2 regions of the Tardiphaga sp. vice154 genome follow, and region 2 is predicted to be linked to the other one. Evidence: riboswitches for the same ligand, from Rfam matches in the RefSeq annotation. Region 2 holds a riboswitch; the other holds the start of a gene.
What was found. Region 2 has a riboswitch for cobalamin ahead of FIU28_RS20070 (TonB-dependent receptor plug domain-containing protein). Riboswitches for the same ligand answer to the same signal wherever they lie in the genome.
Positions count from the first base shown of each region.

Region 1: linked by a shared signal. The riboswitch ahead of FIU28_RS02380 (TonB-dependent receptor) and the one ahead of FIU28_RS20070 (TonB-dependent receptor plug domain-containing protein) in region 2 are both predicted to bind cobalamin.

Region 1 is NZ_CP041399.1:514,981-520,656, reverse strand. Features, by position in the region: gene typA (translational GTPase TypA) at 1-645, opposite strand, end outside; gene FIU28_RS02385 (alkaline phosphatase D family protein) at 874-2,427, opposite strand; cobalamin riboswitch at 2,609-2,817, shown strand; gene FIU28_RS02380 (TonB-dependent receptor) at 2,924-5,194, shown strand; gene FIU28_RS02375 (PepSY domain-containing protein) at 5,196-5,676, shown strand, end outside.
Region 2 is NZ_CP041399.1:4,282,792-4,288,467, reverse strand. Features, by position in the region: gene FIU28_RS20075 (FecCD family ABC transporter permease) at 1-311, opposite strand, end outside; gene FIU28_RS20070 (TonB-dependent receptor plug domain-containing protein) at 305-2,260, opposite strand; cobalamin riboswitch at 2,294-2,495, opposite strand; gene FIU28_RS20065 (TetR/AcrR family transcriptional regulator) at 2,554-3,147, opposite strand; gene FIU28_RS20060 (efflux RND transporter periplasmic adaptor subunit) at 3,330-4,544, shown strand; gene FIU28_RS20055 (efflux RND transporter permease subunit) at 4,661-5,676, shown strand, end outside.

The sequences.
Region 1 (5,676 bases), 1.8 Mb from region 2:
ATAGGGGTTGGCCTCGAGGATCGTGCCGAGCATGCGGAACGGGCCTTCTTCCACCACCGGCGGCGGAACGTGCTTGATGACGAGATCGAACAGCGGCTTCATGCCGACGTCATGCGAGGCGTCCGGGCTGTCGGCCATCCAGCCGTTGCGACCGGACCCGTACAGGATCGGGAAGTCGAGCTGGTCGTCGGTGGCATCGAGTGCGGCGAACAGGTCGAACACTTCGTTCACGACTTCGGTGATGCGCGCGTCCGAGCGATCGACCTTGTTGATCGCGACGATCGGGCGAAGGCCGAGCTTGAGCGCCTTGCCGACCACGAACTTGGTCTGCGGCATCGGGCCTTCCGCGGCGTCGACGAGCACGATCACACCGTCGACCATCGACAGGATGCGCTCGACTTCGCCGCCGAAATCGGCATGGCCCGGGGTGTCGACGATATTGATCTGGACATCTTCCCAATGCACCGAAGTGCACTTGGCGAGAATGGTGATGCCGCGCTCTTTTTCGATGTCGTTCGAATCCATCGCGCGCTCAACCTGGCGCTGGTTGTCGCGGTAGGTGCCGGACTGCTGCAGCAGCTTGTCCACCAGCGTCGTCTTGCCGTGGTCAACGTGGGCGATGATAGCAATGTTGCGAAGGTTCATAGGTCTTCTTCTGGTTTTACGGTCTGGGTGCCCGGAGCGGTTCAACAAGACAAGTTCGACAAACGGCTTCAAGCCTCACGCTCCCGCGTCGTCGGTTCTGCCTCGTCTGAAAACGCGCTGGGGCAATCCCTCCAAAAGCAAACCCGGCCAGAAGGGGCCGGGTACTCGGACGCGTTGCGGCGCAATATAGTCAGAACGCGCCGGAAAACAAGCAAATCCACTGTTCCGTTACGTGATTTTCGGGTCCAGAACGGTCGCCCACAGCGCCGTATCGTCCCGATCACGCAGAGTCACGGTCATTTGGCCGGTTTGGCCGTCGATTTTGACGTGTCCGAAGAACTGCATCCCGGCCGAGGGCGGCAGGTTCTGCTGGCCCGGACCCGGCGCCTTCACGAATTTCACCTCCGGACCGAAGGTATTGTCCATTGCGCCGGGCCCGAAAGTACCGGCGTGGAACGGGCCGGAAACGAACTCCCAGAACGGCTCGAAATCCTGGAACTGGGCCTTCTCGGGGCTGTAGTAGTGGGCTGCGGTGTAGTGCACGTCGGCCGTAAGCCACACCGTGTTGACGATCCCTGCCGTCTTGATGAAGCGCAGGATGTCGGCGATCTCCAGTTCGCGGCCGCGCGCCGGGCCGTCGCCCTGCGCGATTGCCTCGGAGCCGGTGTGATTCACCGCATCGTTCTCGACGATGATGCCGATCGGCATGTCGGAGGCGATCACTTTCCACGTCGCCTTCGAGGCCAGCAAGGCGCGCTTCAGCCAGGCCATCTGCTCCGGTCCGATGAAATACGCATCCGGCCCATAGCTGTCCTGCAGGTTCGGGCCGTTGGGACCGCGATAGCTGCGCTCGTCGAGCATGAAGACGTCGAGTTGCGGGCCATAGTTCAGCGTGCGGTAGACCCGGCCGGGCTCGGTCGGGTTTGCGCGGATCGGATACATCTCGTGAAAGGCGCGGGCGCCACGCGCGGCGAGCAGCGAGATGTCGCGGACCTTGTAAGAATCCGACAATTGCTTCGACAGCGACCAGTTGTTGGTGACCTCGTGATCGTCCCACTGGCCGAACACCGGGACCGCCGCGTTGAAAGCGCGGACATGCTCATCGAGCAGATTGTATTTGTGCGCGGCACGGAATTCATCAAGCGTTTCGGCGACCTTGGCTTTTTCCGGAACGGTCGTGGTGTTGTTCCAGACCTTGCCATCGCGCAGTTTGGTCTCTGCGGTGATGACGCCGTCGGCATAGATGGTATCGCCGGAATGGATCAGGAAATCCGGGCTATGCTTGCGCATGGTAGCGAAGGTTCTCATGCCGCCGTCCTCGGCATTGATGCCAAAGCCCTGACCTGCCACGTCGCCGCCCCAGACGAAAGAAACGTCGCGCATGTCGGCCGGCGCGGTACGGAAGCGGCCAATGACGGGCTCGCCGACGATGTCGGTGTGCGACAGGTCGCGGAAGTTGACGCGGTAGAAAATGTCCTGCCCGGCCGGCAGATTGTCGAGCAGTAGTTTTGCGGCGAAGTCGCTTTCCGGCAGAGCCGCGATCGGCGGCAGCGCGCGAACGTTCTTGAAGGACTCCGTGGTGGAGACCTCGACCATCATCTGCGCGGCGCGGTCGGCGCGCGACCAGATCATGCCGCTATCCATTCCGATGTCGCCGGACTGCACACCATGCGACACGATCGGCCGATCGGCGGCGCGGCTGAGATAGGGCATCGCGACCAGCGATGCGCCGGTTGCCGCGGCGGTGGAGAGAAAGCGGCGGCGCGAAAGGCGAATGGTCATGCCGAACTCCTGACGCAAGGCTCTGATGAGAACGGCTCTAGGGAAGTTGATTGACGTGGCTGTGACAGGGGGCCGAGCTGCGGTCGCCGGAGTTTGCATGGCGTTGCGGCAACGCCGGCCGGCAATCGCGTTCGCTGGGCAGTGCTGCCCGCCAAGCGCGTTGACTCGTATCGATCGCTCACCCTATCGTGATCGAGACGGTTCCCCTCGGGGATCAAAAGGGAATGCGGTGAGGGCGGAGTTCTTCGGACCGAGTCCCGATTCCGCGGCTGCCCCCGCAACTGTAAGCGGCGAGCCTTTCGCCATCAGCCACTGGACCTCGCGGTCTGGGAAGGCGGTGACAGGCATTGACCCGCGAGCCAGGAGACCTGCCGCCAGTCGTGGTCACACGCGAAGCGCATTGGGCGGGGTGTCCTGGTGGGTGTCGAGCCGTATTTCCCTGGAAGTATGGATCGACCTCGTTCGCGGTGACGTGCCACGTAACCGCGAGTCGATCATGATCTCCGCCCGTTCTGCATCCAGTCGATGCCATCCTTTCCTGTATTCCGTCGCGTTTTCCTGCCTGCTGGTGCCTGCCGCGGGCTGGGCGCAAAGCTCTCCTCCGACCCAATCGCTCGATCCCGTCGTGGTGCAATCGCCCGCCGCCGCCGCAAAACGTCGCGCCGCCACCGGCACCCCCGTCCGCGCCACGCGATCGCGGTCCAACCGTTCGGCGGCGACAAACGCCGCGCCCGTCGAGGCGCCGCGCGGGCCGGCCGGCTTCGCCGCGCCGACACTGAACCTCACCGGCACGACCTCGACCGGCAGCCGGCTCAATTTGACGCGGCTGCAGACCCCGGCCAGCGTCGAGATCATTACTTCCGAGACCTTGGCCGAACGCGGCCAGCAGAACCTGCTCGACGCGGTCACGCAGAACGCCACCGGCATCACGGCGATCGGAGAGCCCGGCAATGGCGGCGTCGCCTTCAGCAGCCGCGGCTTCACCGGCGTCGATTCGGTGAAGACGCTGTATGACGGCACGCGTCTTTATGTCGGATCGGGCACCGTCACCTTCCCGTTCGATACCTGGTCGGCCGAGCATATCGAGGTGCTGCGCGGCCCGGCATCGGTGATGTATGGCGAGGGCGCGATCGGCGGCGCCATCAACGTGATCTCCAAGATGCCGTCGTGGATCCCGCGCAACCAGGCCGAAATCTCGTTCGACAGCAATTTGACGCGCCGCATCGCGGTGGACTCGGGCGGCCCGATCAACAAGGACGTCGCCTACCGCCTTACAGCCACCGGCAACATGTCGGACGGCTGGGTCGACCGCGACAACAATTCGAATGTCGCCATCCACGCGGCGGTACAGATCAAGCAGACCGAGGACATCGTCTGGACGCTCTCCACGGATTACGGCGATCGCAACCCGTCGCGCTATTTCGGCACGCCGTTGATCAATGGCCAGTTCGACGAACGCCTGCGCTTCAAGAACTACAATGTTGGCGACAGCACCATCCGCTTCCAGGACAGCTGGAATCAGGTCAAGACCGAATGGCAGGTCGCCGACGGCGTCTCGATCCGCAACACGCTGTATTATCTGTACAGCAAGCGGCACTGGAAGGAGGCCGAGATCTATACGCACAATCCGGCGACCGGCCTGATCGATCGCGGTGACTATCTCGAGATTTTCCACGATCAGCAACAGATCGGCGACCGCATGGACGCGAGCTTCAAGGGCCATGTGCTCGGCATGGCGAACGAGTTCGTCGCCGGCTTCGACGTCAACCGCATCGAGTTCAAGCACACCAACAATTCGCCCTACGGCGGCTCGTCGTCGGTCAATCCGTTTAGTTTCGACCCCGGCGTGTTTGTCAGCCCGGATCCGACCACGCCGGGCTTCTCCAGCGTCGCCACGCAATATGCCTTCTTCGCCGAGAACCGGCTGGCCGTGACCGAGCAGCTCTCGCTGATCGCAGGCGTCCGGCAGGACCAGCCGAGCGTCGAGCGCACCGATCTGCGCAACCCCGCCAACAGCTACAACAAAGACTATTCCGCGACCTCGTGGCGCGCCGGCGCCGTGTTCACGCCGGTCAGGGATCTCGCCTTCTACGGCCAGTATTCCACCGCGACCGATCCGATCGGCGGACTGCTCACCGCCAGCAATGCCAATTCGAAATTCGAACTGGCCACCGGCAAGCAGGCCGAGATCGGCGTCAAGCAATCGTTCTGGGGCGGCCGCGGCGAGTGGACGCTGGCGGCCTATGAGATCGTCAAAAACAATTTGCTGACGCGCGATCTCAACAATCCCGGCCTCGTAGTGCAGGTCGGCCAGCAGTCGTCACGCGGCATCGAGGCCTCGCTCGGCCTTGCGCTCGACCACGGCTGGCGGATCGACGCTAATACCGCATTCCTGAAAGCGAAATACGATAACTTCCTGCAGCCGGGCAACGGCGGCACGGTAAATTATGCCGGCAACGTGCCGGTCAACGTGCCGCAGAACGTCTCCAACGTCTGGCTGGGCTGGGCCTTCGCGCCGGACTGGTTCGCCAATGCCGGCGTGCAGATCGTAGGCAAGACCTTTGCGGACAACGCCAACACGCTGGAGATGCCGGCCTACACGCTGGTCAATGCCGGCCTGCAATGGAAGCCCGACGTCAACACCACGGTGTCGCTGCGGGTCTACAATCTGTTCGACAAGATCTACGCGACGTCGAGCTACAGCGACAACCAGTGGATCCTCGGCATGCCGCGCACCGCCCGGCTCGCCGTCAACGTGAAGTTCTAGGGTGCGGCGCGCGGTCACGCGAAAACTGCGGCGGTGGCTGTATATCGGCCACCGCTGGATCGGCATCGTCACCTGCCTGCTGTTTGCGATGTGGTTCGCCTCCGGTGTGGTGATGATGTATGTCGCATTTCCCGGCCTCTCCGATCAGGAGAGGCTGGCGGCGCTGCCGGAAATCGAGTGGTCGAAGGTTGCGCTGTCGCCCGACCAGGCCATGGCGGCGGCCGGCGCGACGCGATATCCCCGTGACCTGCGGCTCACCATGCTTGCCGCCGTGCCGGTGTATCGGCTGACGGGCTGGGACGACAAGCGGCTGACGATTTCCGCCGTCGATGGCCGCGTGATCGACGGCATTACAGAGAACCAGGCGCTGGCGGTTGCGCGCCACTATCCCGGCGCAGCCGACGTGCGCCTGATCGAAATGGTCGATCGCGACCAGTGGAGCGTCACCGCGCGCTACGATGCGCTGCGGCCGCTGTACCAGA
Region 2 (5,676 bases):
AAGGCGGCCGATTGCGGCGCGCCGAACAAAGACGGCGACGCCAGCGGATTGCGCAGCAGTCCCTGCAGCGCCGCACCGGACAGGCCGAGAATGGCGCCGATAGCGAGGGCCAGAATGGCGCGGGGCAGGCGGATCTCGCGCACGATGGTCTGCTGCACGTCGCTGCCGCCACCGAACAGCGCGTCGAGCACGGTGAGCGGCGACATTTTTACGGGGCCGGTGCCGAGCGAGCCCAGCGCCAGCAGCACGACGAGCCCGAGGAGGGCGATGGTAACAAAAGTCCGGCGCTGCGGAGAAATCGACGTCACCATGTGGCGTTGAGCCCGGCATAGGCGGCGGGACCCGTGGTGCCGAAGTTCAGCACTTCCTGATAGCGTTCGTTGAGCAGGTTCTCGCCGCGGGCAAACACCTTCCAGTTCGCGTCGAGCCGGTACTCGCTGTAGAGGTCGACGCGGGTATAGGCATCGACCTGGCCGACCTGGTTGGCGCTGGAAAAGCGCTTCGACACGGTGGTGACGCGCGGCTCGATCATCCATTTGTCCGTTGGCGTGATAGTCAGTGCGAAGCGCGCGAAATTCTTCGGCCGCCGCGCCAGCACTGCGCCGGTGGATAGGTCCGTGGCGTGAAGATAGGTGTAGGCGGCGTTGAACTTCATCAGGCCGGGCAACAGGATGACATCGGCGCCGACCTCCAGCCCGCTGGTTTCGGCGCGCGCGACGTTGACATAGTAACCGTTCGGCCGCGAGGCGTCGCTGACAAAGTTGATCAGATTGTTGAGGTCGTTGGCGAAGCCGGTAACGGAGAGAACCACCCGGCCGCCGAGCAGGCTCTGGTCGATGCCGGCGTCATAGCCGAAGCTGGTTTCTGGCGTCAGCGACGTGTTGCCATACTGCCGGTCGTAAAGCTGGAACAGGGTCGGCGCCTTGGCGCCGGTGCCGGCGCTGGCGTGGAATTTGGTGCCGGTCTCGCGGATCGCATAGGCCGCGGTCGCGCGCCAGGTCTCGAAGCGGGCGACATCCACCACATCGTCGACCCGGCCGCCCAGCGAGACGGTGAGCCGTTCGCCGATCGGCACCGACCACAGCGCGAACAGCGAGTTGGTATCCTGACGTCTGTCGAGGGCCGGCGTCTGCGCGCCGGGGATCGGCAGGAGGGCCGTGGTGGAGGTCTGCGCGGTCTCGGCCTGCGTCTTGGCGCCGGCGATCAGCGTGCCGAAGGCGCCGAGCTTCAGCGTCGCCTGGTACTCTGCGCCCAGGCTGTTGCCATTGTAGTCGGAGATCGTCGAGGTCGTATTTCGTGGCAACGTGTTGGTGCGGTAGGTCACGTCGTTGAACGAACGCTCGGTGTGGGTGTTCGACACGGTGACGGCGTGCGTGAGTACCCCGCCGAATGAGTCGATGGTCGCTCGCCCGTAGATGGTTTCCAGCAGCCGCGTCGCGGCGGATGGCGTGTCGGGAAACGTGCCGCTAGCGGCATCATAGGCCGAGCGGGTGAACGACGAGACGATGCCGGATTCCAGCCGGAGGCCTTCGCCGGCATCATAGCCGAGGCGGGCCGAGCCGCCGACGCGGTCAAAGCTGTCGCTCTCCATATTGGGGAAGCGCGCTTCGAGTGCGGGGATGCGATAGCCGTAGCGCGAGAAGCCGTTGCTGTGCTGGCCGCCGCCGGTGAAGGCGTAGGACCACGGCCCGCTCGAGCCGGTCAGCGAGCCCTGGGTCACTGCGGTCCCGTAGCTGCCGGCCTCGGTGCGGACATTGACCTGCGCGGGCCCGGCGCCTTTTCTGGTGATGATGTTGATGACGCCGGTCATGGCGTCGGAGCCGTACAGCGCGCTCTGCGGTCCTTTCAGCACCTCGATGCGTTCGACGGCAGAGGGCGTGAACATCGCGAATTCGAAATCGCCGGAGGCAGCGGTGGGATCGTTGACGCGGATGCCGTCGATCATCACCAGCGCCTGGCCGCTGTTGCCGCCGCGGATGCGTACATTGGCGGTGCCGCCGGGGCCGCCATTCTCGGAGATGTCGAGACCCGGCACGGTGCGCAGTGCATCGACCAGCGAGCCCGGATTGCTGGTGGCAATGGTCTCGCCGGAGACGACACTGATCGAACTGCCGGTCTGGCTGAGCGGCACCGGGGTGCGATCGGCGGTGACCACGAGTTCGGGGAGCTGTTGCGAGTTCGACTGCGCGCGCGCGGCACTGGTGCCGGCGCAGAATGCCAATATAGCTGCCGTGCCGGCAGCAAGATTCCGGATAGCCATCGATAACCCCTTCCGTCGACCCACCGTCGAACGAGTTGAAACTCGTCAGCGGCCGGTCTCCTGGCTCGCGGTCGTCTCTCGATCCGCCTTCCCAGACCTGCTCAGGTCCAGTGGCGTCGTGGATCGAAAATGGCCGCTTACAGTTGCGGGGGCAGCCGCGGAATAGGGGAGTAATCCCCGCACCGCATTCCCGTTTCACCTCCTTGCGGGAGGCACCGATGACGGATCACAGGAAGCACAGCGCCGGGAAGCGTGCAACCGTCCAGGTCGAAGGCGCTCAGTGTCAAAGGCGCTCAGACCGGCGGCCAGCTGCGCATCGTCATGTCGGCGATGCGGCGCAACTGCGCGTGGTCGGCGCCGCCGGCGGCCTGCACCGCCATGCCCTGCAGCATCGCGGAAATGTAGCGCGCCAGATCGGCGGCGTCGGCGCCCTCCGGCAGATCGCCTTCGGCGAGCGCGCGCGCAAAGCGCTGGCGCAAATCGCTTTCGCCCTTGGCGCGGCGGGCCATCAATTCCTGCTTGATCGTCTCGGCGGCGTCGCCGCAGCTCAGCGCGCCCTGCACGGCAAGGCAGCCCGGCGGGTGCGCGGGGTTGGTCAGCGCGTCGGCGGCCTCGTACAACACATGCGAGACGACCTCGCGCGCCGTCGGCTTGGTCAGCGCGACCTGGAAATAGCCGCCGGGGCCATCGACATAGCGGTCGAGCGCCTTGCGAAACAGCTCTTCCTTGTTGCCGAAGGCGGCATACAGGCTGGGCTTGGTGATGCCCATCGCCTCGGTCAGGTCGGCCATCGACGCGCCCTCATAGCCCTTGCGCCAGAAAACCTGCAGGGCGAGGTCGAGTGCCTGTTCGCAACTGAATTCGCGCGGGCGGCCCATGATGGCCATGTGACGATGCCTCCAGAATAGATCTAACGAGTTTCGTACCTTTCGTTAGATATGTCTCTTGACAGCGGAAGTCGATCCCCCATCTATACCGAACGTTACGGATGTGTGCGGTGCAGCATAGCGCCAAGTCATCTTACCCGAATACCGGGCTCAAACGAGTCCAAGGCTTGATGGGATTCGCCATGACCCAGAATATCGCCCGCAAGATCCTGATCGGCACCGGGATCGCCCTGGTCGCCGTGACCATCGGCGGCAGCGCCGCGCTGATCAATCTGTCCAGCTATGCGGCGCAGGCGGAGACCGCCGCGGCTGTTCCGCCTGCCGTGTCGGCCTCCGTCGCCGTGGTCGCCGCCCGCGCGACGGCCCCCTCCGACGCGTTTTCCGGCCGGCTCGAGGCCGTGGAGCGGGTCGAGATACGCTCCCGCGTCGCCGGCGCAATCCAGGAAATTCACTTTCGCGAGGGCGCGCTGGTCAAGAAGGGCGACCTCCTGGTGCTGATCGACCCCGGCCTCTTCGCCGCCGACGTGGCGCGGGCCGACGGCCAGGTCGCCGCCGCCCGCGCCCGGCTGGTGCTGACCAAGAACGAATTCGACCGCGGCCAGCAGCTCAACGATTCGCGCTGGATCTCGCAGAAGGACCTCGACAGCCGCATCAACGGTTTTCGCGAGGCGGAGGCCAACCTGAAGGCGGCTGAAGCCGCGCTGCAGACCGCCAGGCTCAATCTCGGCTATACCGAGATCCGTGCGCCGGTTGCCGGCCGCGTCGGCAAGATCGAAACCACCGTGGGAAATCTGATCGCGGCAGGGCCCGGCGCGGAGGTGCTGACCACGCTGGTGTCGATCAATCCGATCTATGCCAGCTTCAACGCCGACGAGCAGGTGGTGACGCGCGCGCTGAAGACGCTGGTGGACGACAAGACCCCGGCGGATATCGACCGCATTCCGGTCCAGATGGTCACCGGCGCGTCGGACAAATCGATTAAGGGCCACATGCAGTTCATCGACAATCAGGTCGATGCGAAAAGTGGCACCGTGCGGGTCCGCGCCCAGTTCGACAATGCTGACGGAAGGCTGATGCCGGGCCAGTTCGCGCGGCTGTCGATGGGCCAGCCGAAGCCCGAGCAGACCCTGCTGGTTTCTGAGCGTGCGGTCGGCACCGACCAGAACAAGAAGTTCGTGATGGTGGTCGACGACAAGGACAGGGCGGAATACCGCGAGGTCACGCTCGGCGTCTCGGTCGAAGGCCTGCGCGTGGTGCTCGGCGGGCTGAAAGCCGGCGAGCGGATCGTCGTCAACGGCCTGCAGCGGGTGCGTCCGGGCGTGCAGATCAAGCCGGAAATGGTGGCGATGGACTCAGCCCATCTGGAGCAGGCCAAGACCGCCGTCGCGGCGCGCTGATTATTTCACCCTCCCCCTCCAGGGGAGGGTGAAGAACTGCGACGCCATTCCAGCGACCCGTCAATCGTGCCGGCACCAGTGCCTGCTATGCGCGCTGCCATTGAAAAGATGACACCATGAACTTCTCCCGATTCTTCATTGATCGCCCGATCTTTGCCGGCGTGCTGTCGACGCTGATCTTCCTGGCGGGCCTGTTGTCGATGCCGGTGCTGCCGATCTCGGAATATCCCGAGGTGGCGCCGCCGACCGTGGTGGTGCGCGCGACCTATCCCGGCGCCAACCCGAAAGTCATTGCGGAAACCGTGGCGACGCCGATCGAGGAGCAGATCAACGGCGTCGAGGGCATGCTCTATATGAGCAGCCAGGCGACCACCGACGGGTTGATGACGCTGAACGTCACGTTCCGGCTCGGCACCGATCCCGACAAGGCGCAGCAGCTGGTGCAGAACCGCGTGTCGCAGGCCGAGCCGCGGCTGCCGCAGGAAGTCCGCACGCTGGGCATCACCACCATCAAGAGCGCACCCGATCTCACGATGGTGGTGCATCTGACCTCGCCCAACGGCCGCTACGACATGACGTATCTGCGCAATTACGGCGTGCTCAACATCAAGGACCGCCTGGCGCGCCTCGAAGGCGTCGGCCAGGTGCAGCTGTTCGGCTCCGGCGACTATTCGATGCGGGTCTGGCTCGACCCGCAGAAGGTCGCGGAGCGCGGGCTTTCGCCCGGCGACATCGTCAAGGAGATCCGTGCCCAGAACGTGCAGGCCGCCGCCGGCGTGGTCGGCGCGTCGCCGGGCGAGCCGGGGCTCGATCTACAGCTCTCGATCAATGCGCAGGGCCGGCTGCAGACCGAAGAGGAATTCGGCGAGATCATCGTCAAGAACGGCAGCAATGGCGAAGTGACGCGGCTGCGCGACGTCGCGCGGATCGAACTCGGTGCCGCCGACTATTCGCTGCGCTCGCTGCTCAACAATGATTCCGCCGTGGCGATCCCGATCTTCCAGTCGCCGGGCTCCAACGCCATCCAGATCTCCGACAACGTCCGCAAGACGATGGCCGAGCTGAAGCAGAACATGCCGGACGGCATGGACTACAGTATCGTCTATGACCCCACCCAGTTCGTCCGCGCTTC